Regions from separate parts of the Streptomyces sp. NPDC058665 genome, predicted to be linked through region 3. Evidence: riboswitches for the same ligand, from Rfam matches in the RefSeq annotation. Region 3 holds a riboswitch; each other region holds the start of a gene.

Region 1 (7,016 bases), on a different contig from region 3:
GGGCTCGTCTGGCTCCGGGTGCGAGAGCCGGGTGTGGCCGGAGGTTGGTTTCACGGCGCGGAGACGTTCATGCCCGTACGCGGCCAGCGGAGGGAACGGGCGGACCTGGCCGCGCTGTGGAGCGCGACCAGGGACATGGCGGCCGAGACGGAGGAGCGGTACGACCTGGACGATGTCGACGTGCACGGGGAGTTCGCCCTGGCGGTGCTCATGGCCGGTGTTACGGCCTACCGGCAGGAGGGCGGCTGGTTCTTCCTCGCCGAGGACCGAACGTCATGGGCGCGGCTCGCCGGCCGGACCGCCGAGCGGTTCGGCGACCGTGACCTGCTGGGGGAGGCCGTCATCGCACTCGACTGGTGGAGGTCTCACGGCCGCCCGAAACTGTACGACTTCGGTATGACGGTCACGCCGGACGACCATCGCGTCTGGCTGGGCGAAACGGCCAACGAGGTCTCCGTGTTCCAGAGCTAGAGGTGTTGTTCGCACCGCGCCATCGGAGTCGTCCGGTGGCTTTCGAGGAGGGAATCGCATGCGCGCTCGTTTTCTCGGCAAGGACCTTGAGTCCCAGTCAGGCAGCTCGCCCACGCTGTACGCGACCGACCGCGCCGACCGTGCGACGTACATCGCGCAGGGGTGGATCGTCACCGATCCTCAGACGCTCGCCGACATCGGCCCCGTACCCCAGGGTGAGACGATCATCGAGATCCCCGAAGATGTCTTGAAGTACTACGCTCGCCGCTACCAGGAGGAGAGCTGAGCTTGATCACCGGCGACGAGTTCGGCCAGCTCTTCCGGACTTTCAAGCACACCGCCTTCCGTCTGGAAGTACGTGATCGCTACGACTCGTCCGTCGAGAACGCGGCTCTCGCCAAGTTCCTCGCGGGTGAAGAAGATGATCTCCCTTGGCTTCAAGACTGGTTGGCCGTGATCCGTGAGGCCACCCTGCTCGGGCGCCGCTTCGCACGCGTGCGGGTCGTCAGTACGCCGCTCACCGACTACAGCCGCTTCGGTGTCTGGTGCGCGCAGTTCACGAACGGGGCCGGCGAGGACATTCGCTATCTGGAACGAGAGAGGGCAGGCGCGCTGGGGCTGCCCTCTCACGACTACTGGCTGTTCGACTCGTCGGTGCTCGTCCGCATGCACTTCAACGACGGTGACGAGTTTCTCGGCGGGGAACTGGTGGACGACCCCGCCACTGTCGTCCAGCACAACTACTGGCGCGACCGAGCATGGCACTACGCCGTGAGACGGGACGACTTTGCGACCGAGTAGGACATCGGGCGCGGCTCACCTACACAAGGCACGCGAAGCGCTCGGACGGCGGCTCCGCGAGTTGCGGAAAGATGCCGGGTCACCGGGCAGGAAGGGGAAACTGACTCGCTGCTCGCCGCCCTGCGCACTCTTGAGGTCCAACAGGCTGACTGGCGGCGGCAGTTCCGAGGTGGGCTCAAGGCGCACCAGGACCAGCTGGGGGCGCACGAGTCGGGGGCCGGGCTCATCCGGGCTTTCGAGGCCACCGTCATCCCCGGACTGCTGCAAACTCCCGAGTACGCACGCGGCCGACTCGCCCAAGGTGTGCAACTCTTCGGCTCGCCCGACGACATTGACGAGGCCGTACGGGCCAGGCTCCGGCGCCAGGAGATCCTCTACAAGCGCGACAAGAGGTTCCACTTCGTACTGACCGAAGCGGCCCTGCGATTCCGGCTCTGCCCGCCGGAGGCCATGCTCGGGCAGCTGGACCGTCTGATCGCGCTGTCGGCGCTGCCGAACGTCAGACTCGGCATCATCGGCTTCGACACTCCGTACGGTGTCGCGCCCTGGCATGGCTTCTGGATTCTCGACCGCGAGCGCGTGGTAGTGGAGACCTACTCTGCCGAGTTGAACCTCGCGCAGCCGAAGGAAGTAGCTCTGTACGAAGGTGTCTTTGACAGTCTGGCCACGGTCGCCTCGTACGGCCGGGCGGCTCGCGCCGTGATCACCCGGGTGATCGACGATCTCGCGACCGACGCCGCCGAGTAGGCACCGCATCAGGCCGGTTACTGTCACCTCCATGTCCGACTTGCCCAGCCCCGCTCCCGACCTCTTCACCTGGGAGTTCGCCACCGATCCCTACCCCGCCTACGCCTGGCTCCGCGAGCACGCGCCCGTGCGGTGGACGCGGCTGCCCAGTGGGGTCGACGCGTGGCTGGTGACGCGGTACGCGGATGCCAAGAAGGCTCTGGCCGATGCTCGGCTGTCCAAGAATCCCGTGCATCACGCCGAGTCGCCGCACGCCAAGGGGAAGACCGGCATCCCGGGGGAGCGCGGTGCGGAGTTGATGACGCATCTGCTGAACATCGATCCGCCCGATCACACCCGTCTGCGGCGGCTGGTTTCGCAGGCGTTCACTCCCCGGCGCGTGGCCGAATTCGCACCCCGGGTACAGGAGTTGACCGACGGGCTGATCGACTCATTCGCGTCGAAGGGGGAGGCCGACCTGATCCATGACTTCGCCTTCCCGCTCCCCATCTACGCGATCTGCGATCTGCTCGGCGTCCCGCGCGAGGACCAGGACGACTTCCGCGACTGGGCCGGGATGATGATCCGGCACGGCGGCGGGCCACGGGGCGGGGTCGCGCGGTCCGTCAAGAAGATGCGGGGGTATCTCGCCGAGCTCATCCACCGTAAGCGGGACGACCCCGGAGACGACCTGATCTCCGGCTTGATCCGGGCCGGCGACCACGGCGAGCACCTCACCGAGAACGAGGCCGCCGCGATGGCGTTCATCCTTCTCTTCGCGGGGTTCGAGACAACCGTGAATCTCATCGGGAATGGCGTGTACTCGCTGCTTCGTCATCCCGATCAGCGCGAGCGCCTTCAACGCTCCCTCCGCGCAGGCGAGAAGGAACTCCTCGCGACCGGCGTCGAGGAACTGCTCCGCTACGACGGTCCGGTGGAGCTCGCCACCTGGCGCTACGCCACCGAACCCGTCGAACTCGGCGGGCAGCGCGTCGCGGTCGGTGACCCCGTCCTCGTCGTACTCGCCGCCGCCGACCGGGACCCGGCGCGGTTCGCCGACCCGGACCGGCTCGATCTGGCGCGGAGTGACAACAAACACCTCGGATACGGCCACGGCATCCACTACTGCCTCGGCGCGCCCCTCGCCCGGCTTGAGGGGCAGACCGCGCTCGCCACCCTTCTGACCCGCCTGCCCGACTTGCGGCTAGCGGTCGAACCGTCCGATTTGAGGTGGCGTGGGGGGCTCATCATGCGTGGACTGCGTACGCTCCCGGTGCAGTTCACAGCGGTGAGTGACTGACGGATCGTCAACACTGTGACTTTCACGTGATCTACGCTGCATCGACTTGTGACAGACGTTCGAGTACGGCTACGTTCACGATCGTCCCGGCAGTCACGCGCCGGGGTTCACGTCCCAGCAGTCTCACGGAAGGCAACCGCATGCGCTCCGGGAACGGCCGGCACCGTCGGCCCCGTCAGGCCCCCGCCCTTGTCGTCGCGGCAGGGGTGACAGGCTCGGCGATCGCCATCCCGCTGCTCGGCGCGACCGGCGCCAGTGCGGCGGACGCCTCGACCTGGGACCGCGTCGCCGAGTGCGAGAGCGGCGGCATGTGGAGCGCCGACCTCGGCAACGGCTACTACGGCGGCCTCCAGATCTCCCAGGAGACCTGGGCCGACTTCGGCGGTACGGCGTACGCCCCCACCGCCGACCAGGCCAGCCGCAGCCAGCAGATAGCCGTCGCCGAGAAGATCCTCGAAGCGCAGGGGCCGAGCGCGTGGCCGACCTGCGCGCTGGTCACCGGGCTCACGGCGGAGCCGGGCACGGACGCGGGCGCCGACGGTGAAGCGGACAAGGCTCAGGGCAACGGTTCCTCCGGCGAGTCCACCCAGCAGCAGGAGACCTCCCCGGAGCCCGAGCCGAGCGAGACGGCCGAGCTGCCTCCCGCTCCCGAGTCGACCCCGTCGTCCGGGCAGTTCGGCCGCGACTCCGCGTCCGAGGCCGAGGAGCAGGGCGCCGAGCCGAGCTCGGAGCCCAGCACCGCCGACGCGGGGAAGGGCAAGCACCGCGGCGAGGCGGCCCCCGAGGCGGGCAAGCCCGCCGGGGAGGCCGAAGCCGGCGAGGAAGGCAAGACGGACGAAGAGCGCGAAAGCGGCCGTCATGCCTCACGGGGTGACAGTTCGACACGCGCCGACGACGTCGCGGACGGCTCGTACACCGTCCGTGCGGGCGACAATCTGTGGGCCATCGCCGACGAGGCGAAGGTGGAGGGTGGCTGGGCCGCGCTCTACCAGGCGAACCGCGAGGTCGTGGGCTCCGACGCGGACCTCATCCTGCCGGGCCAGAAGCTCGATCTGACCGCGAATCAGGGGTAGTTAAGCGGGCTATGTCCGCATCTGGGCAAGTGAGACAAGCGTCTCTTCGCCCCAACTGATGCGGTCTGCCCGGCAACTCGCCCCCTTTCCGTTCCGACCTGCGTAAACAGAGGTTTCCTCGGGGCGGGATGGGCGAATCATCCCGGATGTTCCTTCTTTGAACATCCGGGATGTCTGTGTTTACGGTCTGAACCGCTCGCACCGCGGGCACCGTCGACCGTCACGCCGAGTCCTGCCGTCGGTCGGGGGGAGTACTCGTCGCTTCACGCGCCGAAGGCAGGAGCGGGGGACCCAGGTAAGTGCCGGCCAATACGGCCGGCTCGGGGTGCAGCCGTGTGCGAGGGGACGTACAGACGTTCCCGGGTCGCACGGCCGGGCAACTCACTTGGCCCGAACCCGACAGCTCACCTCGCAGGCGTCGGTGAGGAGATCTCGCATGCTGTTTTCCAGCGCGTCCGGCAAGGGCAAGCACCGTCGTCCCTCCAAGACCGTCCGTTACGCCACGCTCGCCGGCATCACCGGTGCCGCCGTCGCGGTCCCGCTGATCGGCGCCACCGCCGCCTCCGCGGCCACCACCTCCGAGTGGGACGCCGTCGCCCAGTGCGAGTCCGGCGGCAACTGGTCGATCAACACCGGCAACGGCTACTTCGGCGGGCTTCAGTTCTCCGCCTCCACCTGGGCCGCGTACGGCGGCACCGCGTTCGCCTCCAGCGCCGACCAGGCCTCGAAGTCCCAGCAGATACAGATCGCCGAGAAGGTCCTGGCCGGCCAGGGCAAGGGTGCCTGGCCGAGCTGTGGCGTGGGTCTGTCCAACGCGTCGAACGACGCGGGCTCGGCCGACTCCGGCTCCGGGGACTCCGGTCAGCAGCAGGCCGCCCCCGAGCAGACCGAGCAGGCCCCCCAGGCCGCTCCGGAGAAGCGGTCCGCCCCGCGTGCGACGCAGGAGCAGCCCGCCTCGCGCACCGAGACGCGCGGCCCGGTCAAGAAGGGCGACGGCGAGTACAAGGTCAAGCCCGGCGACTCGCTCTCCAAGATCGCCGAGACCAAGAAGGTCGAAGGCGGCTGGAAGAAGCTCTTCAAGCTCAACAAGGACATCGTCGAGGACGCCGACGTGATCTTCCCGGGTCAGCAGCTCCACCTGAGCTGACCCTTTCCCCTTGAACCCCCGGCCCGGCGCGCCTCACTCCCCCCGGACGCGCCGGGCCGGGGGCTTCGGACGGCCTCCGGCCTTGGGCTTCGGAAGGGCTCGACCCAACCCTTGGACATTCGGGTCCGAACGGGCATCGCGGACTCTTTTCGTCCCAGCGGGCGGGCATCTGCCGACCGCCGACCGGGAGCCGGTTAGGCTCATGCCGCAAGGCCAACGCAAGGCCGACGAGGCCCGGCACCCATGAGGCCCTGCTCCACGCGTCACATCCCAGAAGGAGATGCTCGTGCCGTCCATCGACGTCGTCGTAGCCCGGGAAATCCTTGACTCCCGAGGCAACCCAACGGTCGAGGTCGAGGTCGGCCTCGACGACGGCAGCACCGGCCGTGCTGCTGTCCCCTCCGGTGCGTCCACCGGTGCGTTCGAGGCCCTTGAGCTCCGCGACGGTGACCAGAACCGCTACCAGGGCAAGGGCGTCGAGAAGGCCGTCCTCGCCGTCATCGAGCAGATCGGCCCGGAGCTCGTCGGCTACGACGCCACCGAGCAGCGCCTGATCGACCAGGCGATGTTCGACCTGGACGCCACCCCCGACAAGTCCTCGCTCGGCGCCAACGCCATCCTCGGTGTCTCCCTGGCCGTGGCGCACGCCGCCTCCGAGGCCTCGGACCTGCCGCTGTTCCGGTACCTCGGGGGCCCGAACGCGCACCTGCTGCCCGTTCCGATGATGAACATCCTCAACGGCGGGTCGCACGCCGACTCCAACGTGGACATCCAGGAGTTCATGATCGCGCCGATCGGCGCCGAGTCGTTCTCCGAGGCCCTGCGCTGGGGCGCGGAGGTCTACCACACGCTGAAGAAGGTCCTGAAGGAGAAGGGGCTCTCCACGGGCCTCGGCGACGAGGGCGGCTTCGCGCCGAACCTGGAGTCCAACCGCGCCGCGCTCGACCTCATCCTCGTGGCCATCAAGGAAGCCGGCTACGCCCCGGGCAAGGACATCGCGCTCGCACTCGACGTCGCGGCCTCCGAGTTCTACAAGGACGGCTCCTACGAGTTCGAGGGCAAGTCCCGCTCGGCCGCCGAGATGACCGAGTACTACGAGGAGCTCGTCGCCTCGTACCCGCTGGTCTCCATCGAGGACCCGCTCTTCGAGGACGACTGGGCCGGCTGGAAGGTCCTCAACGACAAGCTGGGCTCCAAGGTCCAGATCGTCGGCGACGACCTCTTCGTCACCAACCCCGAGCGCCTGGCCCGTGGCATCGAGGAGGGCTCGGCCAACGCCCTGCTCGTCAAGGTCAACCAGATCGGTTCGCTGACCGAGACCCTGGACGCCGTCGAGCTGGCGCAGCGCAGCGGCTTCAAGTGCATGATGTCGCACCGCTCCGGCGAGACCGAGGACGTCACGATCGCCGACCTCGCCGTCGCCACCAACTGCGGCCAGATCAAGACCGGCGCCCCGGCCCGCTCCGAGCGCGTCGCCAAGTACAACCAGCTCCTGCGC
Region 2 (7,016 bases), on a different contig from region 3:
AACGGCGGTGTCGGCGAAGAAGTACGAGGTCATCCTTGTCCCCCCTACTTCTTCGTGCCGGAGGCGTCGGTCTTGTCGCCGCCGGCGATGATCGCGAGGAAGATCTCCTCCAGGGTCGGCTGCTTCTCGACGTACTCGACCGTGGCGGGCGGGAAGAGCTGCTTCAGCTCGGCGAGGGTGCCGTTCACGATGATCCGACCCTGGTGAAGGATCGCGATCCGGTCGGCGAGCTGTTCGGCCTCGTCCAGGTACTGCGTGGTGAGCAGGACGGTCGTGCCGTACTCGGCGAGCTCCTTGACGGCGTGCCACACCTCGATACGCGCCTCGGGGTCGAGCCCGGCCGTCGGCTCGTCCAGGAAGATCACCGGCGGATTCCCGATGAGGCTCATCGCGATGTCCAGCCGACGGCGCATCCCGCCTGAATACGTGGACACCTGCCGCGTGCCGGCGTCGGTCAGCGAGAAGCGCCTCAGCAAGTCGTCCGCGATGGCGCCCGGGTCCTTGAGGTGGCGCAGCCTGGCGACGAGTACGAGGTTCTCCCGACCGCTGAGGATCTCGTCGACGGCCGCGAACTGCCCGGTAAGGCTGATGGACGCCCGCACATCCGCCGATTGCACGGCGACGTCGAAGCCATGGACGCCGGCTGTCCCCGCGTCGGCCTTCAGGAGCGTGGCGAGGATCCTCACGGTCGTGGTCTTGCCCGCCCCGTTGGAGCCGAGCAGGGCGAAGATGTCGCCCCGCGCCACGTCGAAGTCCACGCCGCGCAGCACTTCGAGCTTCCCGAACGACTTCTCCAGACCCCGCACGCGAATCGCCGGACCGGCGATCGATTGGGTCACCATGGTCATCTGCCTCCTTCGCGGAGCCTTCCGGTCGGCTGTGAGGAGGCTCCTGAAGGGAGGATGGAGGGTTGACCCAGCGTCAAGGTCAAGCCGGTCAGGCCGGGCGCACGCTGCCGTAGATCGGCATGTAGTAGATCGACTCCTCGCGGACGTTCGCGCCCGGTTTCGGCGCGTGGATCATCTTGCCGTCGCCCTTGTAGATGCCGACGTGGCTGATGTCGTCGTAGAAGAACACCAGGTCGCCGGGGAGCAGGTCCGCCGTGGCGACGCGCTTGCCGACATTCACCTGGTCCCAGGTCGTACGCGGCAGCTGCACGCCCGCCTCCTTCCAGGCGGCGGCCGTCAGCCCCGAGCAGTCGTACGAGCTGGGGCCGGTGGCGCCCCACACGTACGGCTTGCCGATCTGGGCGCGGGCGAAGGCGAGGACCTTCTCGGCCTTGGCCGCGTACGTACCGTCCGTGGTGCCGGAGCCGGTGCCGGTCCCCGTACCGGTGCCCGTGCCCGTGTCGCCGCCGGTCGCGGGCGCCTCCTCCTGCCGCGCCTCCTCCTGGCGCTTGCGCTCCGCGGCCTCCTCCTTGGCCTTCGCCTCGGCCTTGCGGCGCGCCTCCTGCTCCTTCTCCCGCTCCAGGGCGGCGAGCCGCGCCTTCTCCTCGGCCGTCAGCTCGGAGAGCAGCGACCGCGCCGCCGCGAGCTTGTTCTGGACCTTCTGCTTGCCCTCCTTGAGGGAGGCCTGCGACTCCGTCAGCGTCTCCAGGCTCTTCGTCGCCTTGGCGCGCTGCTTGGCCGCGGACCGCTGCTCCTTCTGGAAGTCCTCGACCGCCCCCTGCTGGCGCTCGGTCAGCCGGTCCATCAGCTGGGTCTGCTCGAAGTACGACTCGGGGCTGTCGGCGAACATCAGGGCGGCCGTCGGACCGACGGCGCCCGCGCGGTACTGCGCCGCGGCATACGTACCGAGGGCGCGCCGCGCCTCGTTCACCTTGTCGGCGCTCTTGGCGACGTCGTCCAGGACCCGGTCGACCGACTTGCGCTGGGTGTCGGTCGCTTCCTTCGCCTTGTTGTACTGCTGCGTCGCCGTACCGGCCTGCCGGTACAGGTCGTCGACCTTCTTCTGCACTTCTTCGATCGAGGGCTTGGGCTCGGCCGGCGCGGCGGTGGCGCTCTGCGTCGAGAGCAGCGTCACCGAGGCGAGGGCGGCCGTCGTGAAACCGACGGCGGGGGTGTTCGCCCGTATTCCGGTGCGAGCGCGCGTCTTACGATGCGATGCCAAGGCCGGCATCTCCTTCCGTGGACCGCCTACCGGGTTAGCTGTCGGGTTCGGGCGGAACGGAAGGCTGCCCTACGGGCCTGGTGAGCGGCCCGATTCACCCCGGTGGAACGTGGTGGGTCCCCGGTTCCGAACTCCCTTGCGGGAAGCCCGGATTCGGCGGAGGCCGTCCGCTCGGCGCCGATCACCGATGGAGTACGGACCACCTCGGCGTGCACGCTAGCCAATGCGTGGTGCCGCTGTGAAGGTTGATGGCCGATATGCCCGATACATTTTCGTGACCTTTCGCATAAACACCCTCGGAGACCCCCCTGAGGCCATCCCGGCGCCCCCGCCAAGTCATGTGGCAGTCCGCTGTCAGTGCGGCACCCTAGACTCAGGAAGCGATGAGCAGCCTCTTTGACGACAGCTTCCTGGCGGACCTCCAGCCCTCGGCCGAGGAGCCCCCGCCGCCACCCGAGGACACCGCTCCGGAACAGGTGCCCGACGATCTCTTCGGAGGGAAGTTCGACGTGCCCCCGCCCCGGGATCCGCACCACCGCGACGGCGCCCCGCGCACCGTCGTGGACCCGGCGGCGCTGCTCGAAGGGCTGAACGAGGAGCAGCGCGCCGCCGTCGTGCACACCGGATCGCCGCTGCTCATCGTGGCCGGCGCCGGCTCGGGCAAGACCCGTGTGCTGACCCACCGGATCGCGCATCTGCTGGGGACCCGCCGGGTGCATCCGGGCGAAATACTGGCGATCACGTTCACCAACAAGGCCGCCGGCGAGATGAAGGAGCGTGTCGAGCAGCTCGTCGGCCCGCGCGCCGCCGCCATGTGGGTGATGACGTTCCACAGTGCCTGCGTGCGGATCCTGCGCCGCGAGTCGAAGCGGCTCGGCTTCACGTCGTCGTTCTCGATCTACGACGCGGCCGACTCCAAGCGGCTCATGGCTCTGGTCTGCCGCGATCTGGACCTCGACCCCAAGCGGCACCCCCCGAAGTCCTTCAGCGCCAAGATCTCGAACCTGAAGAACGAGCTGATCGACGAGGAGACCTTCGCCGGTCAGGCGAGTGACCCCTTCGAGAAGACGCTGGCCGAGGCGTACCGGATGTACCAGGGGCGGCTGCGCGAGGCCAACGCCCTGGACTTCGACGACATCATCATGACGACGGTCCATCTGCTCCAGGCGTTCCCGGACGTCGCCGAGCACTACCGCCGCCGCTTCCGCCATGTCCTGGTGGACGAGTACCAGGACACCAACCACGCGCAGTACACCCTCGTACGTGAGCTGGTCGGCCCCTCGGGCGAGGGGCACGACCCGGCGGAGCTGTGCGTCGTCGGTGACGCGGACCAGTCCATCTACGCGTTCCGGGGCGCCACGATCCGCAACATCCTCCAGTTCGAGGAGGACTACCCGGACGCCACGACGATCCTGCTGGAGCAGAACTACCGCTCCACGCAGACGATCCTCAGCGCGGCCAACGCCGTCATCGAGCGCAACGAGAGCCGGCGGCCCAAGAATCTCTGGACGAACGCGGGAGCGGGCGCCCTGATCACGGGGTACGTGGCGGACACCGAGCACGACGAGGCACAGTTCGTCGCCGACGAGATCGACCGTATGACGGACGCGTCGGAGGCCAAGGCGGGCGACGTCGCCGTCTTCTACCGGACGAACGCGCAGTCACGTGTCTTCGAAGAGATCTTCATCCGCGTCGGCCTCCCGTACAAGGTCGTCGGCGGCGTGCGCTTCTACGAGCGCAAGGAGGTCCGCGATGTGCTGGCCTATCTGCGCGTGCTCGCCAACCCCGAGGACAGCGTCCCGCTGCGCCGGATCCTGAACGTGCCCAAGCGCGGCATCGGCGACCGCGCCGAGGCGATGATCGACGCGCTCTCGGCGCGGGAGAGGATCTCCTTCGCGCAGGCGCTGCGCCGGGTCGACGAGGCGTACGGCATGGCGGCCCGTTCGTCGAACGCCGTGAAGCGCTTCAACACGCTGATGGAGGAGTTGCGTACGGTCGTCGAGTCCGGCGCCGGTCCTGCGACGGTCCTGGAGGCCGTGCTCGAACGGACCGGCTATCTGGCGGAGTTGCAGGCGTCGACCGACCCGCAGGACGAGACGCGGATCGAGAACTTGCAGGAACTGGCCGCCGTGGCACTGGAGTTCGAGCAGGAGAGGGCCCAGGCGGCGGGGACGGACGCGACGGCGCCCGCCGCGGACGCGACGGCAGCAGACGAGCCCGCCCCGGATGCCCCGGCCCCGGACGCGCCCGCCGCGGGGACGTCCGGCACGCTCGCCGAGTTCCTGGAGCGGGTCGCGCTCGTCGCCGACTCCGACCAGATCCCCGACGAGGACGAGGAAGGCTCCGGTGTCATCACGCTGATGACGCTGCACACGGCGAAGGGGCTCGAATTCCCGGTCGTCTTCCTGACAGGCCTGGAGGACGGCGTCTTCCCGCACATGCGCGCGCTCGGCCAGGCGAAGGAGCTGGAGGAGGAGCGCAGGCTGGCGTACGTCGGCATCACGCGCGCCCGTGAGCGGCTCTATCTGACGCGGTCATCGATGCGCAGCGCGTGGGGCCAGCCTTCGTACAATCCGCCGTCCCGCTTCCTGGAGGAGATCCCGGGCGAGCATCTGGAGTGGAAGCGCACCGGGCCGATGGCCGCTCCGGCGGGACCGACGTCGGGGATCACGTCCTCGCTGTCCACCTCCCGCACCCGGTCGGGCCCGGCGGGCTTCGCCACACGGCGCGCGACCGAGAAGCCGGTCATCTCGCTCGCGGTGGGGGACCGGGTCACGCACGACCAGTTCGGCCTCGGGACGGTCGTCACGGTGACGGGGTCGGGCGCCGACGCGCAGGCGACGATCGACTTCGGGGACTCCAAGCCGAAGCGGCTGCTGCTGCGGTACGCGCCGGTCGACAAGCTGTAACGCGTAACGCGCGGGTGTGGGCGGGCGCGGAGACGCGCCCGCGCCCGGTCGGTCGTGGCGTCGGATGTCAGATGTTGAGGCCGTGGCCCCGGAGCCAGGGGAGCGGGTCGATCGCCGCGCCGCCGCCGGGCCGTACCTCGAAGTGCAGGTGCGGACCGGTGGAGTTGCCCGAGTTCCCGGAGTACGCGATCTCGTCACCGGCCTTGACCGAGCCGGAGCGGATCTTCGTGCTGCTGAGGTGGCAGTACCAGGTCTCGGTGCCGTCGGGGGCCGTGACGATCGCCATGTTGCCGTAGGCGCTGTTCCACTGCGTACGGACGGTGCCGTCCGTCGCCGCCATCACCGGCGTGCCGTACGCGACGGGGAAGTCGATGCCCGTGTGCATCGACATCCAGTTGACGCCGGCCTGGCCGTAGTACGCGCTGAGGGCGTGATTCGCCACGGGGATGGCGAACTTGGGGCGGGCGGCCTCGCGGGCCGCGGCCAGTTCCTCGCGCTTCTTCTTCTCCGCCGCCTGACGCTCTTTGAGGTCGATGCGCTCCTGGGTGCGGCTGGCGCGGTCCCCGAAGTCACGTGCGTCGGCGTCGAGAGCGGCGAGTTGGGTGTCGAGCTTGTTGTTGACCGCGGCCGGTTTGATCGCCGTCGCGTCCGACGCGGTGAGGGCGGTGGTCGAGTCGTCCTTGGTCTCGTCGGCGGCGCCCAGTCCGCCGACCGAGGCGGCGGCGATACCGGCGACACCCATCACACAGGCGGAGGGGACCGCGACGGTCAGCAGGGCCGAACGCTTCGCCGGTGAACGGCGCCTGCTGCGGCTGCCTCCGGCCGCCCGGCGGACGGGGCGCGGGGTGATGGTCGCGGCTGCGGCCCCGACAATTCGGTCCGCGTGCTCGGAATGTTCGGAGTAGTCCGGATCGAACTCCGCCTCCGATTCCGACGCCTGTTCAGGCTCCGGACCGGGCGTGTCGTACTCGTGCTCGTCGCTCTGGGCGGGCGCCTCGTACGTGGGCTGCTCGTACTCCGGCGTCTCGTACTCGGACTGCGCGAATTCCGCCGGCGTGAACTCCGCCTGCGTGTACTCGGTTTCCTGCTGGTGCTCGATCTCGGGCTCGTACGCGGCCGGTTCGTAGGCGGCGGGCTCGTACGGCGCCGACTCGTAGGACTCGTACGCCGCGTTGTCGCCGTAGTACGGAGTCTCGGCCTGGAACGGTACGTCCGGCTGCGCCGCCGGTGCGCCCGAGTTCCAGGCGGTGGCGTCGTACGCGCCGGTGTCGGCGACGGGCGCCGCCCACTGGTCGGCCTGGACGCCCTGGCCGGTCGCGTCGTAGCCGTAACTGGCCGCCTGGTTCGCCTCGTTCCAGGCGTTCGCGTCCCACTGACCCGTCGTGTCGTACGACGGCTGGGGCTGCTGGGGCTGTGCCGCGTACGCGTCGTACGCCTCGTACTGAACCTGGGGTGCCTGCGGTGCCTGCGTCGCGTAGGGGTCGTAACCCGCGTTCCACTGCGCCGAGTCGTACTGACCGCTCTGGTCCGCGTCGTAAGTGACCGTGCCCGTCGGGCTCGTGCCAGGAAGCGCGCCGAAGAGCGGGTCGCTGTCGAAACTGCCTGAGGAGTAGCCGTCGTGGGCGGCGTATCCGGCGTGGGGGTGCTGGTCGTTCACCAACTTCTCTCTCGCCTCGGCAGCAGAACCAGGCTTCTGGGGCCGCCTTGACGAACGGAGGGACCCAGAAGGGAAAGCAGTGGCCGCGACTGTACCCGGCGGTATGCGACGGCGACAATCTTCGGCGGCTTCCGGACGCTCTGGAAACGGGCATTCGGCCGTCTTTCGGCGGACTGCGGGCACACCTTTGGCCGTACGTTCGATGAGCGTTCGATTTCAAAGGGTCTCGGCGAGGTGTCGAAGCGACATCGAATCGGCTCTGGCCGCAACCACTTCCGGTGGCCGGCGTTTGGAACGCCGAGGTGCCTTCAGGCGCTCAGGCGACCGATATCGCGCCGTCG
Region 3 (7,016 bases):
ACGAGCCGGGACACCCGGAGCAGCAGCTCTTCGAGTGCGGCGGTGTCGACGGGCGCCGAGCCCCGCCAGCCGAAGAGGAGCGGCGCCGTCCGGATGGACCGGAGCAGTTCGGCGGCCTCACGGTCGGTGACGGGCACGAGCCGGTGGGCCAGATCGCCGAGCAGCTCGGAGGCCACTCCCGCCAGCCCGAACGAGAGCACCGCGCCCGCGGCCGGGTCGATGACCGCGCTCACGACGGTGTCCACACCGCGCGGTGCCATCGGCTGGACGACGGGCCGCAGCTCGGCGGGCTCCCCGAGCAGTTCGGTGAGTTCGCCGTACGCCGCCCGCAGCCGCGCCTCGTCGGCGAGGTCGAGCCGTACGCCGCCGAGGTCGGCCCGGTGGCGCAGATGCGGCGCGGTGGTCTTGAGCGCGACGGGGTAGCCGAGCCGGGCCGCCGCCTCAACGGCGTCGTCGGGGGTGGGCGCGGGCAGGGTGGGGCGTACGGCGATCCCGTACCGCCCGAGCAGTTCGCGGGTGTCGTCGTCGCCGAGGCACGTACCGAGCGGGTCGGTGGAGGACGCGTCGCCGAGCAGCCGGTCGATGAGCGCGGCGGCCCCGCTCTCGTCGATGTCGTCGTACTCGGGCACCTTGCCGGGTTCGGCGGCCTTCCTTCGCCACTGCCCGTAGGTGAAGGCCTGGCTGAGCGCGCGTACGGCGCGCTCGGCGGCCGGGTAGGCGGGGATCCGGCCGGGGGCGGTGTCATCGCCCGGGGCGGTCTCCCGCGCGGGGTCGTCGTCGGGGGCTGGCGGGCGCGGCCGGGTGACGGTGCCGGGCACCGGAACGGGGCGGACGGCGGGGCGGGCGGACGCGTCGTCCGCGGGCGCCGGCTCCGGGCCCGGTGCGGGCTCGGGCTCGGGCTGAGGCTCCGGTACGGGCACCGGCTCGGGCTGAGACCCGCCGCCCGGACCCGGCATCGGTCCCGGGCTGGGGGCCGTCGTGGTGGCCGCCGAGAGCGCCTTCGCCAGGCCGCCGATCTCCACATGGACCACGGCCACCGGCTTCGCCGGGGACGCCGACGCCGCCTCGCGCAGCGCCGCCGCCAGGACCTCGCCGTCGCCCGACTCCATCGCGCCGCCCTCCCCGACCCAGGGGATCGCCGTGACGACGACCGCGTCGCAGCCCGGGTCCGCCAGCGCCGAGGCCAGCGCCGTACGGAAGTCCTCCGGGCGCGCCGATGTCGTGAGGTCGAGCGGGGGCAGCGGGCGCAGGCCCTCCGTCAGGCAGGCGTCGTACGTGAGGAGGCCCAGCGACTCAGAGTTGCCGAGGATCGCCACGTGCGGTCCCCGCGGCAGAGGCTGGGACGCGAGCAGGACGCCGGCGTCCACCAGCTCCGTGACGGTGTCCACGCGGATCACCCCCGCCTGGCTGAGCAGCGCCGAGACCGTGGCGTCCGGGATCGTGCCGACCGGCACCGCGTGCCCCGGCGGCGCGCTGCCGCTGTGCCGCGCGCCCTTCGCGACGACGACGGGCTTCGCCGCCCCCGTACGCCTGGCCAGCCGTGTGAACTTCCGTGGGTTGCCGATGGATTCGAGATACAGCAGGACGACGTCGGTGTCCGGGTCGTCGTGCCAGTACTGGAGGAAGTCGTTGCCCGAGACGTCCGCGCGGTTGCCCGCCGAGATGAAGGTGGACAGGCCCGCGCCGCGCCGGACCAGCCCCGCGAGCAGGGCGATACCGATCGCGCCCGACTGGGTGAAGAGGCCGATCCGCCCCCGGTCGGGCGACTCAGGCGCGAGCGAGGCGTTGAGGCGGACGGGCGGCGAGGTGTTGATGATCCCGAACGCGTTGGGCCCGATGACCCGCATCCCGTACGAACGCGCCTGCCGCACCAGTTCGCGCTGCCGCTCCAGTCCTTCGGGCCCGCTCTCGCCGTAACCGGCGGACAGGACGACCAGTCCCTGGACGCCGTGTTCGCCGCAGTCGGCGACGACGTCGGGCACGCGTTCGGCGGGGACGGCGACGACCGCGAGGTCGACGGGCTCCTCGATCTCCGCCAGGGAGCAGACGGCCGGGACGCCGTCGATCTCGGTGAGTTCCGGGGGCAGAGCCACGTTCACCGCGTACACGCGCCCGGTGAAACCCCCGTCCAGGAGATTGCGCAGCACGGCTCGCCCGACGCCGCCCGCGGTGCGCCCGGCGCCGACGACGGCCACCGACGACGGGCCGAGGAGCCGTCGCACGGAGCGGGCCTCGGCGCGCTGCTCACGGCCGCGCTGGACGGCGAGCGACTCGGCGGTCGGTTCGAGGTCGAGGACGAGACGGACCGCGCCGTCCTCGAAGCTGCGTTTCTGGGTGAACCCGGCGTCCCGGAACACCTTGATCATCTTGCTGTTGGCGGGCAGCACCTCCGCCGCGAAGCGCCGGATACCGCGCTCGCGAGCCACGGCGGCGATGTGTTCGAGGAGCGCGGAGGCGATGCCGCGCCCCTGATGCGCGTCCTGGACGAGGAAGGCGACCTCCGCCTCGTCGGCGGGGGCCGACGCGGCCCTGCCGTCGCTGTCGACGCGGTCGTAGCGGACGGTCGCGACGAACTCGCCGTGGACGGTCACCGCGAGGCCCACCCGGTCCACGTAGTCGTGGTGGGTGAACCGGTAGACGTCCTTGTCGGAGAGCCGGGGGTAGGGCGCGAAGAAGCGGTAGTACTTCGACTCGTCGGACACCTGCTCGTAGAAGTTGACCAGCCGCTCGGCGTCGTGGGTGGTGATGGGGCGGACGCGGGCCGTGCCCCCGTCGCGCAGCACCACGTCTGCTTCCCAGTGAGCGGGGTACGCGTGCTGCGACGGCGGCGTCATGACACGAGCCTACGGCGCGCACATGGGTAGCGGCGGTTACCCGGCCGGGGCAGGCTGGGGGTGCCGCACCGGGCCGTTCCGGGGCACATGAGACACTGGTCTAGACAACAACTGTGACTTGAAGGGCAACACCATGGCTGAGCGCCGCGTCAATGTCGGCTGGGCCGAGGGCCTGCACGCCCGTCCCGCCTCCATCTTCGTCCGGGCCGCCACGGCTTCCGGCGTTCCGCTTACCATCGCCAAGGCCGACGGCAGCCCGGTCAACGCGGTGTCGATGCTCGCCGTGCTGGGGCTGGGCGCGCAGGGCGGCGACGAGATCGTCCTGTTCTCCGACGCGGACGGTGCGGAGATCGCGCTGGACCGGCTGGCGAAGCTGGTCGCCGAGGGTCTGGACGAGCTGCCCGAGACCGTCTGAAGCGCGAGCGCACGTTCCTGGCACGTATGGCGAAGGCCCCGGCAGGATGCCGGGGCCTTCGTCGCGTGGTGACTAGACGTTCACGCCGTGGGAGCGCAGATACGCGACCGGGTCGATGTCGGAGCCGTACTCCGCGGTCGTCCGCGCCTCGAAGTGCAGGTGCGGGCCGCTGGAGTTGCCGGTCGAGCCGGAGAGGGCGATCTGCTGCCCCGGGGCGACGCTCTGGCCGATGGAGACGCCTATGGACGAGAGGTGTCCGTACTGGGTGTACGTGCCGTCGTTCATACGGATGACGATGTTGTTCCCGTACGCGCCGCCCCAGCCGGCCTCGACGACGGTGCCCGCGCCGACGGCCACGACCGAAGTGCCGGACGCGGCACGGAAGTCGACGCCGGAGTGGCTGCCGGAGGACCAGAGCGCGCCGCCGGTCCTGTAGCCGGTGGTGAGCGAGGAGCCGGCGACCGGGAGCCGGTAGGAGTTGAGGCGCTCGCGCTCGGCGGCCCGTGCCGCGCGCTCCTTGGCGGCGCGGAGTTCCTTGGCGCGGGCCTCCGCCTTGCGCTTCGCCTCGGCCTTGGCGCGCGCGGCGGCCTTGGCCTCCGCCTTCGCTTCCGCGGCCTCTTCGGCTGCCGCCCGCTGCGCGTCGGCCTGGGCGTCGATCTTCGCGGCGAGCGAGTCGTCGATGACGATGGCACGGGGCGGGGCCTCGGGGACGGCCTCCTGGGCGAGGGTCGCCTCCGCGTCGGCGGCGAGCGCCGGGGATGCGAGGGTGCCGATGACACCGGCCGCGGTGAGGGACGCGGCTCCGGCGAAGTTCGCACCTCTGCGCGTCATTCGGTTCCGGGCACGGTGCTTCCCGGTGGCACGGGTGAACGCCATTGAGGTGGCTGGTCCTTTCCTTCCTTCTCGCCTACCGGGCAGGGCCTGGCTGACGGGTTCGGAGCAGGAAGGTCTCCTACGGGGGTCCTCCGCGCATGGCGAAGGGCGCCCGATTCACCCCAGGGACAGGTTGGGTCCCCGGCTCCCCAGGCTCGCGCCTGACGGGGACTCGGCGATGGCTGTCCGGTGCCGCGGACGCGGCGGGCTCTGACGAACAGCCGGACCGACGCTAGGCGTTCATCTTTCAATCACCAAACGGACAGCCCGTTTTGTAGCGCACGCCACAGGGCATTCGGGCAACCCACCCATAAATACGGACAAATAAGGGAACCCCGGCGACAAGTTCGTCACCGGGGTTCCCTTTGTCCTGATTCCCGTACGGGATCGTGCCGTCAGCCGGTGACGACCTTCACCTCGCCGATGTCCAGCGCCTCGACCGGCTCCCGGATCACCGAGGCGTCCCCGACGAGCACCGTGACGAGCCGGTCGCCCGGGAAGGCGCTGACGACGGCGGCCGTCGCCTCGACCGTGCCGGTCTCGGCCAGGCGCGCGTACAGCCGCGCCTGGAAGTCGTCCGGCAGGTGCTGTTCGACCTGGTCGGCGAGCGTGTCCGCGACGGACGCGGCCGTCTCGTACTTCAGCGGCGCGACCCCGACCAGATTCTGTACGGCCGTCTCACGCTCGGCGTCCGTCAGGCCTTCGGCCGCGAGCGTACGCAGGACCTTCCACAGGTCGTCCAGCGCGGGCCCGGTCGACTCGGTGTCCACAGACCCGCTGATGGCGAGCATGGAGGCGCCCGTGCCCTCCGGGTCGGAGCGCAGCACCTGCGCGAAGGCCCGCACGCCGTACGTGTAGCCCTTCTCCTCCCGCAGCACCCGGTCGAGCCGGGAGGTGAGCGTGCCGCCCAGGCAGTACGTGCCGAGCACCTGGGCCGGCCAGACGCGGTCGTGCCGGTCGGGGCCGACGCGGCCGATCAGGAGCTGGGTCTGTACGGCTCCGGGCCGGTCCACGATCACGACACGGCCGGTGTCGTCGGCCGTCACCGGCGGCACGGGGCGCGGCTCGGAGGTGTCGCCCGTCCAGTCGCCGAGGGTCTCGGCGAGCAGGGCGTCGAGGTCGACACCGGTGAGGTCGCCGACGATCACCGCGGTGGCGGTGGCGGGGCGGACATGCGCCTCGTAGAAGGCCCGGACGCCCTTGGCGTCGATGCGTCCGACGGTCTCCTCGGTGCCCTGGCGCGGGCGCGACATGCGCGAGGTCTCCGGGAACAGCTCTCTGGAGAGCTGCTTCGCCGCGCGGCGGGCCGGGTTGGCCTGCTCGTGCGGGATCTCGTCCAGCCTGTTCGTGACGAGCCGGCCGACCTCGCTCTCGGAGAACAGCGGCGCGCGCAGGGCGTCGGCGAGCAGGCCGAGCGCCTTGGGCAGCCGGGAGACCGGGACCTCCAGCGAGACCCGTACACCGGGGTGGTCGGCGTGCGCGTCCAGCGTGGCGCCGCAGCGCTCCAGCTCGGCGGCGAACTCCTCGGCGGTGTGCTTGTCGGTGCCCTCGGACAGGGCGCGGGCCATGATCGTGGCCACGCCGTCCAGGCCGTCGGGCTCGGCCTCCAGCGGGGCGGCGAGGGAGATCTCGACGGCCACGACCTGCTGGCCGGGGCGGTGACAGCGCAGCACCGTCAGGCCGTTGGGCAGCGCGCCGCGCTCGGGGGCGGGGAACGCCCAGGGCCTGGCCTCTCCCGCGGTCGGCTGCGGGTGGAACTCCATGGTCACGGCAGCGTCGGTCACTGGTCCGCCCCCTCGTGCTCGTCGGTGGTCTCGTCGGCGGCGGCGTCCTCGTCGTCGGAGGTGACCGGCTCGTAGACCAGCACCGCCCTGTTGTCCGGGCGCAGCCGGGCCTCGGCCACCGCGCGCACCTCGTCGGCCGTGACCTCCAGCACCCGCTGGACGGCGGTCAGTGCCAGCTGCGGGTCGCCGAACAGCACCGCGAACCTGCACAGTTCGTCCGCGCGGCCCGCGACCGTACCGAGCCGGTCGAGCCATTCGCGCTCCAACTGGGCCTGGGCGCGCTCCATTTCCTCGTCCGTGGGGCCATCGGCCGCGAACCGGGCCAGCTCCTCGTCGACCGCGGCCTCGATCTGGGGCACCTCGACGCCACCGGAGGTCTTCACGTCCAGCCAGCCCAGCGAGGGCGCGCCGGCCAGGCGCAGCAGTCCGAATCCCGCCGACACGGCCGTACGGTCACGGCGCACCAGGCGGTTGTGGAGACGGGAGGACTCGCCGCCGCCGAGGACGGTGAGCGCCAGATCGGCGGCGTCGGACTCGCGGGTGCCGTCCTGCGGCAGCCGGTAGGCGGCCATCAGCGCGCGCGCCGGGACCTCCTCGCGGATCTCCTCGCGCAGCTGCTCGCCGATGATGTCGGGCAGCGAGCCGTCGCGCGGCGCCTGCTTGCCGTCGTGCCCCGGGATCGAGCCGAAGTACTTCTGGACCCAGGCGAGGGTCTGCTCGGGATCGATGTCGCCGACGACCGAGAGCACCGCGTTGTTCGGCGCGTAGTACGTACGGAAGAACTGCCGCGCGTCGTCGAGGGTCGCCGCGTCCAGGTCGGCCATCGAGCCGATCGGGGTGTGGTGGTACGGGTGGCCCTCGGGGTAGGAAAGCGCTGTCAGACGCTCGAAGGCGGTGCCGTAGGGCACGTTGTCATAACGCTGTCGGCGTTCGTTCTTCACTACGTCGCGCTGGTTCTCCATCCCCTCGTCGTCCAGGGCGGAGAGCAGCGAGCCCATGCGGTCGGCCTCCAGCCAGAGGGCGAGCTCCAGCTGGTGGGTGGGCATGGTCTCGAAGTAGTTGGTGCGCTCGAAGCTGGTGGTGCCGTTGAGGGAGCCGCCGGCGCCCTGC
Region 4 (7,016 bases), on a different contig from region 3:
CTGCGCCCGGCGGCGGCCGGGGTGCGCGCCCAGGCGGTGCTGCGGGACGGCACGCTGGCCGACGACTTCCTGATCCAGGAGGCACCGCGCGCGGTGCACGTGCTCAACGCCCCGTCGCCGGCGGCGACGGCCGCGCTGCCGATCGGCCGTGAGGTGGCGAGGCGGACGCTGACGATGCTGAAGGACACGGGTCCGTAGAATTGGGGGTCCTGCCCCATTCCGACGTGGCTGAGAAAACGTGTCCGAGACCCAGATGAACGTGAACAGCGACCGCGACGGCGCACGCGCCGACGACACCCACCCCTGGTCCCGGATGTTCCCCGGGGGCTCGGGACCGGCCGCCGACCCCGCCGGATCGCACTTCGAGCGCCGGATCCGCAGTTTCCAGCCGCGCCGCAGCCGGGTCACGACCGGCCAGGCGGAGGTCCTGCGGCGGCTGTGGCCGTCCTGGGGCCTGGACATCGACGGACAGCGGGTCCTCGACCTCGGCGCCCTGTTCGGCGGACTCCCGGTCGTCCTGGAGATCGGCTTCGGCATGGGCGAGGCGACCGCGCGGATGGCGGCCGACGATCCCGGCACCGGAATCCTCGCCGCCGACGTGCACACCCCCGGGCAGGGCAATCTGCTGCGGCTGGCCGAGCGCGGCGGGCTGTCCAACATCCGGGTGGCCAACGGCGACGCGATCATCCTGCTGCGGGAGATGCTGGCGCCCGAGTCGCTGGACGGGATACGTGTCTACTTCCCCGACCCGTGGCCCAAGACGCGCCACCACAAACGGCGGCTGATCCAGCCCGAGTTCCTCTCGCTGGCGGCGCCTGTGCTGAAGCCCGGTGCCGTACTGCACTGCGCGACGGACTGGGAGCCGTACGCCGAGCAGATGCTCGACGTGCTGAGCGCGCACCCGGCGTTCGAGAACACCGCCCCGGACGGCGGATACGCGCCACGGCCCGACTCCCGGCCGCTCACGCGGTTCGAGGGCCAGGGCATCGAAAAGGGCCATGCCGTACGGGACCTGGTCTTCCGCCGCGTCGCGGGCGACGGGGCGGCGGACGAAGAGAAGGCGGGCGGCGCGCTCGCCGGCTGACGGCAGGAACCGGCCGGACGGCGTCGCGCGCTGTCAGTGGCTCTCGTTAGGGTCAGTAGGTGTCCGAACCGCCCCGACCGCCCCCGTACGACCCACCGGTCCCCGAGCCGGCGATCCCCGCCGCCGAGCGGCAGCGGCAGCTCGGCGACATGTGGGCCGCCGTTCCTGAGCGCTCCCGCTGGCGCTACCGGCCGTACCGCGCGTTCTGGCGGCACCCGGCCGTGCGCGCGGGCGCCGTGATCATCCTGCTCGCGCTCTGCGGCCTGCTGCTCATGTCGCTCGTCCGGGAACAGACCGGCACCCAGGGCTTCCTGGTCGGCCTCGGGCTGGCGGTCCTGCCCGTGCCGCTGCTGATGGCGGCCTTCCGCTGGCTGGACCGGGTGGAGCCGGGCCCATGGCGGAATCTGCTGTTCTCCTTCGCCTGGGGCGCCTGCGCCGCCGCCCTCGTGGCGATCACGGCCAACTCCTTCGCGACCCAGTGGATAGCCACCGCCACCGCCGACCCCGCCGGCGCGGAGTCCCTGGGGGCCACGGTGATCGCGCCGATCGTCGAGGAGAGCGCGAAAGCCGCCGCGATCCTGCTGATCTTCCTCTTCCAGCGGCAGTCCTTCACCGGACTGGTCGACGGAGTCGTCGTCGCGGGCTTCACCGCGACCGGCTTCGCCTTCACCGAGAACATCCTGTATCTCGGCAGCGCGTACGGCGAGGACCAGCAGATCGGCAACTCGGGGCTGCCCGCCATGACCGCGGCGACCTTCTTCGTACGCGTGGTGATGTCGCCGTTCGCGCACCCGCTCTTCACGGTCCTGACGGGCATCGGCTTCGGCATCGCCGCCCTCGCCACCAGCCGCCGGCGCGTCCGCCGGTGGCTGATGCCGATCGTCGGCCTCGTGCTCGCCATGGGCACGCACGCGCTGTGGAACGGCTCGTCGTCGCTGTTCGGCCCGTACGGCTTCTACGCGGTGTACGCGGCCTTCATGGTCCCCGCCTTCGCCCTGCTCACCTGGCTGGCGATCTGGACGCGGCAGCGCGAACTGCGCATGGTTTCGACCGAGTTGCCCGCCTACGCGGCGGCGGGCTGGCTCGCCAAGACCGAGCCGCTCGCCCTGTCCTCGATGCGGGCGCGCTCGATGGCGCGCGATGTGGCGGGGCGCGCGTACGGGCCGAAGGCGGCCCGTACGGTCGGCGAGTACCAGGCGTTCGCGACCGCTCTGGCGTTCCTGCGCCACCGGGCCGGGCGCGGCACGGCGGGGCCCGACTTCGTCGAGCGCGAGCAGGAGTTGCTGCACCACATGTGGCAGCGCCGGGAAACGGCGTCGCCCGCGCTGACGTACGCGGCGCGGGCGACGGGGCGGGTGTGGTCTCCGCCGCCGTACATCGACTACGGCGGCTACAACCCGTACAGGAACTAGGGGGTGTCTTGCCGATCAGGCCGGATCAGGGCGTGAGTCCCTTGCCGCGCAGCCAGCTCATCGGGTCGATGCCGCTGCCGCCCGGGGTGTGCACCTCCAGGTGCAGGTGCGGGCCGGTGACGTTGCCGGTGGCTCCCACGCGTCCGATGGTCTCGCCGGTGGTGACCTTCTGGCCCGCCCCGACGGTCATCGAGGACAGGTGGGCGTACCAGATCTCCGTACCGTCTTCGAGCTCCAGCACCACGCGGTAGCCGTACGAGCCGGACCAGCCGGCCGACTTGACGGTCCCGCCGTGGACTGCCTTGGTGGGCGTGCCCGTGGGAGCGGCGAAGTCCAGGCCCGTGTGCTGGCCGGAGGACCACATGGAGCCGGCCTGGCCGAAGGTGGAGGTGAGCGTGTAGGAGGAGGTGGGGAGCGAGAAGCTGGCGGCCAGCTTCTCCAGGCGCTCCTGCTCGGCCTTGCGTTCGGCCTCTTCCTTCGCCTTGCGCTTCGCCTCGGCGGCCTTCTTCTCCGCGTCGGTCTGCTGCTTCTCGGCCTCCGCCGCCGCCTTCTCCGCGGCGGCCTTCTCGGCGCTCGCCTTCTGGGCGGCGTCGGCCTCGGCCTGCTGCTGCTCCGCCTGCTGGAGGATGCGGGCGCGCAGTGCCTCGCCGGAGTCGGTGGTGCCCTGCTGGGCGTCCGCGACGGTGAGGCCCGCCGTGGTCAGCGGGGAGGGCGTCTCGTCGGTCTTCTTGTCGCCGTCGGACATGAAAGACCCGACACCGGGAAGGGACTTGGCGTCGGGGAGATTGTCCGAGAGCGCGTCGGGAAGTGATATCGAGACCGGCGGCTTGTCCTGCGCGGAGGCGATGCCTCCGGCGCCGACAGCGGCGATGACACCCACTCCGAGGACCGTGGAGCTGCGGGCCAGCGCGTTGCGCTGCTTGGCGACACGGTGCTTGCCGCGTACGGGACGGATGGAGTCCGCGGTGGGATTCCACTCCTCCCAGTCCCTGGTGGCCTCGCCGTCGGCGAGATCGGTGCCGGCGAGCCGGCTCCCGGGGCCGAAATGGGCCGGGACGGAGGCTTCGGGAGCAGGCCTGTTGGACGCCACTGGGGCGCTCTCCTTTCCTTCCTTCTCGCCTACCGGGTTAGCTGACGGGTTCGGAGCAGGAAGGTCTCCTACGAGCGTTTCTCGCCGCACGAGGCAGCAAGAGGCGCCCGATTCACCCCAATTGGTGGTTCCCCGGTTTCCTTGCGGAATTCGGCGCGTGCGCACGGTGCCGTCTCTTTCGACGGCTGGGACAACCGCGCTGCGTTATCGAACGTTAATAGACGACGGGGGCTTATTCCAAGCTGTTCCCGGTGATCGTTAGCGAGCACGGCGGGGATCAACCGGGACACAAGCAGGCGCAATCGGGCGAGTTGATCGGCATTCGGACCGTGTGCGATCACACACTCGAACTGACGGTGCGTCAAATGTTATGCGGAGTGGTGCGCCTCAACTACGCAGCGTGGCGGGGGAGATGACATCACGGCACGACCGGCATCGTCCGGCGCCGCTCCGGCTGCCGCGGGGTGGGCCGGCTGATGGCCAGCAGCGCCATGTCGTCCGTCCTGCCGCCGCCGGTGTGCAGCCGTACGTCCCCGACGATCGCCTGCAGCAGATCGTCGGGACCGGGAAAGATCCGCCCCGCGAGCCGTCCGCCCGGGTCGTAGAAGACGCCCTCCGCGTTGCGCGCCTCGGAGAGCCCGTCCGTGTAGAGGAGCAGCGTCGCCCCTGGCCGGTACGGGACCTCCTCCGCGTGGTCCGGCCACGTCCCCAGCTCACCCATCCCGAGCGGCAGCGCCGGATCGGTGGGGGCCAGCACGGTCAGCGCGCCGTCGGGGCCGAGCAGCAGCGGCTCAGGGTGCCCGCGGTTCAGTACGCGCACTATGCCCTCGGTGTGGGGGACCTCGGCCAGTACGGCGGTGGTGAAGCCCTCGAACAGGTCGATCCCGCTGCGCCGCGTGCCTTCGCGCGCCAGCGCACGCTCCAGCCGCCGCGCGACCCCTTCGAGCGTCGTCTCCTGCTCGGCGGCCTCCCGGAAGGCGCCGATGATGACGGCCACGGTCTCGACCGCGCCCATGCCCTTGCCGCGTACGTCGCCGACCACCACCCGTACCCCGTACTCCGTGTCCTGGACGGCGAACAGGTCGCCGCCGATGTACGCGCCCTCCTCGGCGGCCTCGTAACGCGCGGCGACGTGCAGCCCGCCGATCCGGGCCTCGGGTGTCGGCAGGACAGCGCGCTGGGCGGCCTCGGCGATCACCCGTGCGGAAGCCAGGCGTTCACCGCTGCGGCGTACGACACCGTTGATGGCCAGCGCGAGGACGGAGACGGTGAAGACGGTCAGCGAGTCGGTGATCGTGTCGACCCCGCTCGATGAGCTGCCGAAGTAACGCAGTCCGATGACGGCGCCGACGGAAAGGAGGCCGACCAAGAGGGTGCGCAGGAACGAGAAGAAGGGGGCGGCGACCAACGGCGCCGCCGAGAAGAACGGGGAGGCGGTGAAGGCGGTCGGGGTCGCCTGGTCCAGGATGATCCCCGCCACGATGATCAGACCGGGCAGCAACTCCACGACCGGATGCGTCGGCCGGGAGGCGAGCCGGCCGCGTCGGCGCTTGGGCGGCCGGGGGTCTTCGGGGCCGAAACCGGGCGGGAGCTTCTCGACGGGGCGCGAGCGGCGCCAGGTGGGGTCGTCCGGGTCGGCGTCCGCCAGCCGGAAGCCTTCGTCGGCGCGGCGGAAACCACGTTGGACCAGGCGCCGGACGCCGCCGTTGAACCGGCGGAGCCTGGAGGAGACGGCGGGACGGTGGGACGTGCGGCGGGGCGAGGAGGTACGGGCGGGCCGCTCGGCGGAGGGGTCGGGGACGGCCCCCTTGGCGGGAGGGTGCTCGCCGCCGCCAGGGGGGCCGTCCCCGGTCCCGTCGTCCCCGCTGTCTCTCAGGTGCCCCACCAGTGGCCTCCTGCCCGGTCCGTCGAATGCCGCGGACGGTACCGCGTCCCCCCAGGCTGGCCTCTTACGCGCCGGGCGGCTACCCGCTGTCGACCGACTGGGCTATCCGGCGGGCCGGTGCGATGACGGTGGCTCGGCCGCGGCCGTGGGAATCGGGAACAGGACGCGCGCACGACGAAGGCCCGGATCCAGTGGATCCGGGCCTTCGTCCTCTGCGAGTAGCGGGGACAGGATTTGAACCTGCGACCTCTGGGTTATGAGCCCAGCGAGCTACCGAGCTGCTCCACCCCGCGCCGTTGACTGCAACATTACGCCATCCGGACCAAGATCATTTCCATTTACCCCGCCGAGGGCCCCGATCGGCCTAGGCGGCCTCCACCACATCGGCGCGGATCGCCGCGGCCCACTCGACCAGCAGCCTTTGGTACTCCTCCTGCTCGGCGGGGGACAGCGCCCGGCCCGCGCGCGCCCACAGGGCACGGATCTCCGCGTTGACGACGGCGGCGGGACGGACGGAAGCACTGGCATCAGAGGAAGCTGACATGCGGTAAGGCTACGGCCAGCCACTGACAATGGGCAGAGCGTGTACCCCACGACCTCACACAGTCACCTTCCGGAGCCCTCTACGCTTACCCCGGTGATCGAAACCATCGTGTTCGACGTCGGCGAGACTCTCGTCCGCGACGACCGCCACTGGGCTTCCTGGGCCGACTGGCTCGGCGTCCCCCGCCACACCATCTCCGCGCTGGTCGGTGCCGTCACCACGCAGGGCAGGGACAGCGCCGACGCCCTCCACCTCATCAAGCCGGGCATAGATGTCGGCGAGGCGTACCGGGCGAGAGAAGCCGCCGGCCGGGGCGAGCACCTGGACGAGTCCGACCTCTATCCCGACGTACGGCCCGCCCTGGCCGCCCTGCACCAGTTCGGCGTACGCGTCATCATCGCCGGCGACGAGACCGTCAAGGCCGGGGAACTGCTGCGAGGCCTCGATCTGCCCGCCGATCTGGTCGCCACGTCCGGCGAGTGGGGCGTCGCCAAGCCGTCGGCGGAGTTCTTCGCGCGAGTCGTGGAGGCGGCGGACACCGCGCCGGAACGGATTCTGTACGTCGGCGACCACCCCATGCACGATCTGTTCCCCGCCCAGCGGGCCGGTCTGCGGGCGGCGCATCTGCGGCGCGGGCACTGGGGTTATCTGACGGCGGACGATCCGGACGTCGTCGCGGCGGCGGACTGGCGGATCGACGCGCTCACGCAGCTCACGCCGATCGTGGCGGAGCAGCGGCAGTTGGCCTGAGGCGGGCACGGCAGCCTTAAGGAGGGCGATTCGTCACTCGGGGCCGTACTCGTGCGGCTGCCCGCCCTGCCACTCGACCCAGGAAGGATCGTCGAGCAGTTCCCACGCGTCGGGCAGGCCGGCTAGCCGCAGGAATTCGATCAGGTGGTCGTCGTTGTGGGCGAGTCCCATGATCCGGCCGCGGACGGTGACTCTCCGGCCGCCCGTCCCGGACGGCCGGTGTACGACGATCGGTGTGTCACTCATACGGT

What was found. Region 3 has a riboswitch for cyclic di-AMP ahead of ACFWV8_RS22660 (M23 family metallopeptidase). Riboswitches for the same ligand answer to the same signal wherever they lie in the genome.
Positions count from the first base shown of each region.
Region 1: another riboswitch for cyclic di-AMP. It lies ahead of ACFWV8_RS01935 (transglycosylase family protein); the one in region 3 lies ahead of ACFWV8_RS22660 (M23 family metallopeptidase).
Region 2: another riboswitch for cyclic di-AMP. It lies ahead of ACFWV8_RS27115 (NlpC/P60 family protein); the one in region 3 lies ahead of ACFWV8_RS22660 (M23 family metallopeptidase).
Region 4: another riboswitch for cyclic di-AMP. It lies ahead of ACFWV8_RS28205 (M23 family metallopeptidase); the one in region 3 lies ahead of ACFWV8_RS22660 (M23 family metallopeptidase).

Region 1 covers NZ_JBHXRX010000002.1:113,448-120,463, forward strand. Annotated here, with positions in the region: gene ACFWV8_RS01905 (rRNA adenine N-6-methyltransferase family protein) at 1-471, shown strand, start outside; gene ACFWV8_RS01910 (hypothetical protein) at 530-757, shown strand; gene ACFWV8_RS01915 (DUF6879 family protein) at 760-1,272, shown strand; gene ACFWV8_RS01920 (DUF5753 domain-containing protein) at 1,468-2,019, shown strand; gene ACFWV8_RS01925 (cytochrome P450) at 2,051-3,298, shown strand; gene ACFWV8_RS01930 (transglycosylase family protein) at 3,439-4,371, shown strand; cyclic di-AMP (ydaO/yuaA leader) riboswitch at 4,630-4,804, shown strand; gene ACFWV8_RS01935 (transglycosylase family protein) at 4,808-5,518, shown strand; gene eno (phosphopyruvate hydratase) at 5,799-7,016, shown strand, end outside.
Region 2 covers NZ_JBHXRX010000048.1:15,378-22,393, reverse strand. Annotated here, with positions in the region: gene ACFWV8_RS27125 (ABC transporter permease) at 1-33, opposite strand, end outside; gene ACFWV8_RS27120 (ABC transporter ATP-binding protein) at 45-842, opposite strand; gene ACFWV8_RS27115 (NlpC/P60 family protein) at 937-2,118, opposite strand; cyclic di-AMP (ydaO/yuaA leader) riboswitch at 2,117-2,278, opposite strand; gene ACFWV8_RS27110 (ATP-dependent DNA helicase) at 2,493-5,018, shown strand; gene ACFWV8_RS27105 (peptidoglycan DD-metalloendopeptidase family protein) at 5,086-6,675, opposite strand; gene ACFWV8_RS27100 (esterase/lipase family protein) at 6,992-7,016, opposite strand, start outside.
Region 3 covers NZ_JBHXRX010000034.1:64,054-71,069, reverse strand. Annotated here, with positions in the region: gene ACFWV8_RS22670 (GNAT family N-acetyltransferase) at 1-2,834, opposite strand, end outside; gene ACFWV8_RS22665 (HPr family phosphocarrier protein) at 2,968-3,249, shown strand; gene ACFWV8_RS22660 (M23 family metallopeptidase) at 3,322-4,125, opposite strand; cyclic di-AMP (ydaO/yuaA leader) riboswitch at 4,140-4,310, opposite strand; gene ACFWV8_RS22655 (M16 family metallopeptidase) at 4,518-5,885, opposite strand; gene ACFWV8_RS22650 (pitrilysin family protein) at 5,903-7,016, opposite strand, start outside.
Region 4 covers NZ_JBHXRX010000052.1:14,888-21,903, forward strand. Annotated here, with positions in the region: gene lhgO (L-2-hydroxyglutarate oxidase) at 1-198, shown strand, start outside; gene trmB (tRNA (guanosine(46)-N7)-methyltransferase TrmB) at 314-1,084, shown strand; gene ACFWV8_RS28200 (PrsW family intramembrane metalloprotease) at 1,234-2,496, shown strand; gene ACFWV8_RS28205 (M23 family metallopeptidase) at 2,522-3,586, opposite strand; cyclic di-AMP (ydaO/yuaA leader) riboswitch at 3,598-3,752, opposite strand; gene ACFWV8_RS28210 (PP2C family protein-serine/threonine phosphatase) at 4,005-5,093, opposite strand; tRNA gene ACFWV8_RS28215 (tRNA-Met) at 5,691-5,764, opposite strand; gene ACFWV8_RS28220 (hypothetical protein) at 5,836-6,015, opposite strand; gene ACFWV8_RS28225 (HAD family hydrolase) at 6,112-6,765, shown strand; gene ACFWV8_RS28230 (hypothetical protein) at 6,799-7,011, opposite strand.